Regions from separate parts of the Cellulosimicrobium sp. JZ28 genome, predicted to be linked through region 2. Evidence: predicted binding sites of a transcription regulator. Region 2 holds the regulator's gene; the other holds the start of a gene.
What was found. Region 2 encodes Rex, which represses fermentation and respiration genes when NADH is low (regulators of the CRP and FNR family bind a similar motif). Its sites were predicted from a motif close to CTTGTGAANNNNTTCACAAG; they were not measured.
Positions count from the first base shown of each region.

Region 1 (3,215 bases), 2.0 Mb from region 2:
CTCCCCCCGAGCTCCGGGAACTTGTAGGCGCGCTTGCGCACGTCGAAGAACTTCTCCCGCATGTCGGAGAACTCGATCTCCGGGTGCTCGTACCGCAGCCACATGACCTTGGCGGCGTCCATCGGCGACCCGCCGCCGATCGCGATGATCGTGTCGGGCTCGAAGTCGCGCATCGACTCGGCGCCGCGGTTCACGGTGCCGACGCTCGGCTCCGGCTCGACCGCGTCGATGATCTGGATCGCGACCTTCTCCTCGCGGCGGGCGAGGACGTCGAGCACGCGGTCGACGACGCCGATGCGGCTCATGACCTTGTCGGTGACGATCGTGACGCGGTGCACGTCGCGCATCTGCGCGAGGTACTGGATCGAGTTCGGCTCGAAGTACGTCTTGGCGGGCACCTTGAACCACTGCATGTTGTTGTTGCGCCGCCCGATCCGCTTGACGTTGATGAGGTTGACCGCCGACACGTTGTTCGACACCGAGTTCGCGCCGTAGCTGCCGCAGCCGAGCGTGAGCGACGGGAGCAGCGCGTTGTAGATGTCGCCGATGCCGCCGAGCGACGTCGGGCTGTTCCACAGCACGCGCACGGCCTTCACGCGCGACCCGTACCGCTCGACGAGCGCCTCGTCGGACGTGTGGATCGCGGCCGAGTGGCCCAGGCCGTCGAGCTCGACCATGCGCTCCGCGAGGCGGACGCCGTGCTCGGTGTCGCGCGCCCGCAGGACGGCCAGGACGGGCGTGAGCTTCTCGCGGCTCAGCGGCTCGTCCGGGCCGACGTCGTCGATCTCGGCGAGGATGATCGACGTGTCGTCGGGGACCTCGAACCCGGCCTCGCGCGCGATCCACACCGGCGACTTGCCCACGACCTTCGGGTTGAGCTTCGCCCCGGCGCAGTTCGTGCCGTTCGCCTCGACCCCGAAGATCAGGCGCTCGAGCATCGCCTTCTCGGCGGGCGTCACGCGGTAGGCGTGCAGGCGGGCGAGCTCGCGCATCGCGTCGTCGTAGATGACGTCGTCGAGGATGAGCGCCTGCTCCGAGGCGCACACCATGCCGTTGTCGAACGCCTTCGACATGACCACGTCGTTGATCGCACGGCCGAGGTCGGCGCTCTTCTCGACGTAGGCGGGGACGTTCCCCGCGCCGACGCCGAGCGCCGGCTTGCCGGCCGAGTAGGCCGCGCGGACCATGCCGTTGCCGCCCGTGGCGAGGATGAGCGCGACGCCCGGGTGGTGCATGAGCGTGTTGGTCGCCTCGATCGACGGGTGCTCGACCCACTGGATGCAGTCGTCGGGCGCGCCGGCCGCGACCGCGGCGTCGCGCACGATGCGGGCCGCCTCGACCGACGAGCGCTGCGCGCTCGGGTGGAACGCGAACACCACGGGGTTGCGCGTCTTGAGCGCGATGAGCGACTTGAAGATCGTGGTCGACGTCGGGTTCGTCACCGGCGTCACGGCGCACACGACGCCGACGGGCTCGGCGATCTCGACGACGCCCGTGAGCTCGTCGCGGCCGATGATGCCGACCGTCTTGAGGTTCGCCATCGAGTTGGGCACGTGCTCGCACGCGAAGATGTTCTTCGTCGCCTTGTCCTCGAAGACGCCGCGCCCGGTCTCGGCGACGGCCATCTGCGCGAGGTGGCCGTGCTGGTGCAGGCCGGCGACGGACGCCTTGAGGACGATCCGGTCGACGTCCTCCTGCGTGAGGCTCATGTACTGGTCGAGCGCCTTGCGGGCCCGCTCGACGAGGACGTCGATCTCGTGCGTCGTGCGGGTGTCCTCGGTGCGGTTCTCGACCTTCGTGCTGGCGCTCTTCGCGCTCATGCGTCCCCTCCGGTGCCCGACCTCGCCGGGCGTCGGCCGCGGGTGTGCCGGGGCCGGGATGCCCCGGCTCCTTCGGCGGTCTCTCTACTTGTGAAGGTTTTCACAAGCCGTGCGTCCCCACAAGGGTCCGGCCCCGATGCGGGCCGAAGGTCCCCGCCTCCTCGTGACCTCCGCACCACGGCCCGCGCGCCGTAGGGTGGGTGACCATGACCGCCGAGCAGACGACGAGCCCCTCGCCCGCGACCGAGAGCCGCGCCGCGACCGACCGACCGGACGGCACCCCCCACGACCCGTACCTCTGGCTCGAGGACGTCGAGGGCGACGAGGCGCTGGCCTGGGTCCGCGCCCGCAACGCCGAGGTCGCCGACACGCTCGAGACCGCCGGCGAGTTCGCCGCCACCGAGCGCGCGATCCGCGAGGTGCTCGACTCCGACGCGAAGATCCCCGAGGTGTCGAAGATCGGCGACCGGTACTACAACTTCTGGCGCGACGCGCAGCACGAGCGCGGCGTCTGGCGGCGCACGACGCTCGAGTCCTACCGCACCGACGACCCGGAGTGGGAGACCGTCCTCGACCTCGACGCGCTCGCCGCGGCCGAGGGCGAGTCGTGGGTCTGGCACGGCGCGAGCGTCCTGCGCCCGACGCCGGAGCAGCTCGCCGCGGGCGAGCCCTGGCGGCACGCGCTCGTCGAGCTCTCCCCCGGCGGCTCCGACGCCGACGTCACGCGCGAGTTCGACCTCGTGGAGAAGCGGTTCGTCGCGCCGGAGGACGGCGGCTTCCACCGCGCCGAGGCCAAGGGCTCGCTCGGCTGGATCGACGCCGACACCGTCTACGTCTTCACCGACTTCGGCGAGGGCACGCTCACGCCGTCCGGGTACCCGCGCGTGGTCAAGCGCTGGACGCGCGGCACCCTGCTCGACGCCGCGGTGACCGTCTACGAGGGCACCGACGAGGACATGTACATCTCCGCCTGGCGCTCGCACACGCCCGGGTTCGAGCGCGACTTCGTGCACCGCTCCAAGGCGTTCTACTCCGACGAGCTCTACCTCGCCGAGCGCGCCGGCACGCCCGAGCAGCGCCTGACGAAGATCGACGTCCCCGACTCCGCCGAGGTCGGCGTGCGGCGCGAGTGGCTGCTCGTCGAGCTGCGCGACGACTGGACCGTCGGCGGCACGACGTACCGCGCCGGGTCGCTCCTCGCGGCCCGGTTCGACGACTTCCTCGCGGGCGACCGCGGCTTCACCGTGCTCTTCGAGCCGACGGCGACGACCTCCCTCGCCGGCGCCACGTGGACGCGCCACCACCTCGTCGTCAACGTGCTCGACGACGTGAAGAACCGGCTGCACGTGCTGACGCCGCCGGACGCCGGTGGCGCCGTCGGGCAGGAGGCCGCGG
Region 1 covers NZ_CP017660.1:2,557,514-2,560,728, forward strand. The annotation lists gene adhE (bifunctional acetaldehyde-CoA/alcohol dehydrogenase) at 1-1,820, opposite strand, end outside; gene BJP59_RS11645 (prolyl oligopeptidase family serine peptidase) at 2,027-3,215, shown strand, end outside.
Region 1: a site for Rex is predicted at 1,908-1,927, ahead of adhE (bifunctional acetaldehyde-CoA/alcohol dehydrogenase). Genes of this name have one in related genera too.

Region 2 (3,215 bases):
GCGCACGAGCAGCTCGTACTCGTTGAGCGACACCTCGGACCGTTCCTCGTGGTCCCGGCCGAGCGCCTCGATGAAGCGCACGGTCCCGTCGAGGTACGCGCGCCACAGGCGCTGCTGCTCCGCGTCGAGCCAGCGCGGCTCGACGGCGGGGACTGCGGGGGTGCGGACGGTGCTCGCCGTCGGGGTGTCGACGTCGTTGCGGGTCATGGGTCCTCGGCGGTGCGGGAGGGGCTGGGGGCGTGGGGGCGTCGGAACATTGTTCCACTCCACGGGAATAGACGGACCGAGGGGTGCTGTTGATACGCTCGTTCCGAAGTTGAACGTTCAACCACTTGGTCCGCCAGGACCCCGACCACCCGCAGGAGCACCCATGGCCTCGTCGCTGCCCGCCGGCCTCACCGCCGGTACCTACGCCCTCGACGCGTCGCACTCGCAGGCGTCGTTCACCGTCCGCCACGCCGGGATCTCGAAGGTCCGCGGCACCCTCGCGATCACCGACGGCACGATCACCGTCGGCGACGACCTCGAGTCGACGTCCGTGACCGCCCAGCTCGACGCCGCGTCCGTGAGCACGGGCGACGAGAACCGCGACAACCACCTGCGCAGCGCCGACTTCTGGGACGCGGAGAACAAGCCGACGTGGACGTTCACGTCGACGCGCATCACGGGCGACGGCGACGACTACGTCGTGGCCGGCGACCTGACGATCAACGGCGTCACCAAGCCGGTCGAGCTCGAGACGGAGTTCGCGGGCACCGCGACCGACCCGTTCGGCAACCCGCGCGCCGGCTTCGAGGCGACCACCGAGATCTCGCGCAAGGAGTTCGGCCTCACCTGGAACGCCGCGCTCGAGACCGGCGGCGTGCTCGTCGGCGACAAGATCAAGATCGCGCTCGACGTCTCGGCCATCAAGCAGGCCTGACCGTCGTCCCGGGCACGTCCCGGGCGAGACCGGCGCCCTCCGGCAGGGGTGCCGCCCCGAGGGGCCGCGTGCACCGGCACGCGGCCCTTCGTCGTCCCCGGGTCCGGGCGCCGGGGCCGCTCAGCGCTCCTGCGACGCCGCGAGGGCGCGGGCCTGCGAGTGGAACGCGAGGATCTGCAGCTCGCTGCCCACGTCGACGCCGCGCACGTCGACGTCCGCCGGGACCTGGAGCGCGCGCGGCGCGAAGTTGAGGATCTCGCGCACCCCCGCCGCGACCACGCGGTCCGCGACCGCCTGGGCGTGCGCCGCAGGCGTCGCGAGGACGACGATCGACACCTTCTCGCGCTCCACGACCTCCTCGAGCGCGTCGACGTGCTCGACGACGAGGCCCGCGGCCCGCGTCCCGACGACGTCCGGCGACGCGTCGAGGAGCGCCGCCACGTGGAAGCCGCGCTGCTCGTAGCCCGAGTAGTTCGCGAGCGCGTGCCCCAGGTTGCCGATCCCGACGATCGCGATGCGGTGCTCGTCGACGAGGCCCAGGGCCTCGGTGATGTACTGCGCCAGCGAGTCGACGTCGTAGCCCACGCCGCGCGTGCCGAACGAGCCGAGGAACGACAGGTCCTTGCGCAGCTGGGCCGGGCCCACGCCGGACAGCTCCGCGAGCTCGACCGACGACGTCGTCCCGACGCCCCGCGCCACGAGGTCCCGCAGCGCGCGCAGGTAGGACGGGAGCCGCGCCACCGTCGCGCTCGGGATCCCCGGCGCCGTCACCTCACCGACTACCTGCTCAGCCACCGTCACTCCGTCGTCCAGGGACCGTCCTCGTCGACGGTCACGCTCCACGGGAGGAATCATCCCAGGTCCGCGCGCGGCGCCGAAATCCGGGCCACCGCACGCGCCAGCCGGCGCGCGTCCACGCGCCAGAACCCCTGCTGCACCCCGCCGACCGTGACGACCGGCACGTACTCGCCGTACTGCTCGCGCAGCGCCGGGTCCGTGCCCGGCGCGTCCAGGTCGACCTCCGCCCACGCGACGCCCGCGTCGGCGCACACGGCCTCGACGACCGTCCGCGCGTCGTCGCACAGGTGGCAGCCCGCGCGACCGAACAGCAGGACGGGGGCGGGGGCGTCGGAGGTGCTCACGCCTCCCAGGGTACGAGGCCCCGGCAGCCCGACCGCCTAGAGTGGAGGCATGGCGACGTCTCCCGGCCCGGGCCCCGACCCGACCTCCCGGCCGACGCTCCCCGAGGAGGCGCCCGCGCGCGCTCCCGGGCCGCCGCACCGCACCGCCGCGTTCTTCGACGTCGACAACACGATCATCCGCGGCGCCTCGTCGTTCCACCTCGCGCGTGCCCTGTACCAGCGCGAGTTCTTCTCGACGCTCGACATCGTGCGCTTCGCCGTGCACCAGGCCCGGTACCTCGTGTTCGGCGAGAACAAGCAGCAGATCGACCGCATCCGATCGCGCGCGCTCGCGCTCATCGCCGGGCGCTCCGTCGCCGAGGTCACCGCGATCGGCGAGGAGGTCTACGACACCGTCCTGTCGCTGCGCATCTACCCCGGCACGCGCCGCCTGCTCGACGAGCACCTCGCCGCCGGGCACCAGGTGTGGCTCGTCTCCGCGACCCCCGTCGAGATCGGCGAGCTCATCGCGCGCCGGCTCGGGACGACGGGCGCGCTCGGCACCGTCGCCGAGCACGCGGACGGCTTCTACACGGGACGGCTCGTCGGCGACATGATGCACGGCCGCGCGAAGGCCGCCGGGGTGCGGGCGCTCGCCGAGCGCGAGGACATCGATCTCGAGGCGTCGTACGCGTACGGCGACTCGCTCAACGACGTCACGATGATGGAGGCCGTGGGGCACCCGTGCCCCATCAACCCCGACGCCCGGCTGCGCCGCCACGCGCAGGACGTCGGCTGGCCCATCCGCGAGTTCCGCGGGCGGCGGCGCCGCGTCGCCCGCAGCAGCGTCCGCACCGCGAGCTGGGCCGGCGCCGCCTGGGCCGCGGCGCTCGTCCTGCGCTCGGTGCGCCGCGCCGTCGACCGGCGCATCGCCCGCCTCTGACCCCGCCCGAGCCGCGCCCGGAGACGCGTCGAGCCCGGTCCCTCGGGAGGGGCCGGGCTCGACGACGGGTCGGCGCGTCAGGACGCGCGCGACGTCACTTCTTGTTGCGACGCTGGTGACGCGTCTTGCGAAGCAGCTTGCGGTGCTTCTTCTTGGCCATGCGCTTGCGGCGCTTCTTGATGACGGAGCCCATACGGTCCTCGCAATGCTCGAGCGGCGTGTCGGTCGG
Region 2 covers NZ_CP017660.1:573,167-576,381, reverse strand. The annotation lists gene BJP59_RS02560 (MarR family winged helix-turn-helix transcriptional regulator) at 1-207, opposite strand, end outside; gene BJP59_RS02555 (YceI family protein) at 371-922, shown strand; gene BJP59_RS02550 (redox-sensing transcriptional repressor Rex) at 1,043-1,717, opposite strand; gene BJP59_RS02545 (glutaredoxin family protein) at 1,774-2,064, opposite strand; gene BJP59_RS02540 (HAD family hydrolase) at 2,114-2,986, shown strand; gene BJP59_RS02535 (30S ribosomal protein bS22) at 3,081-3,179, opposite strand.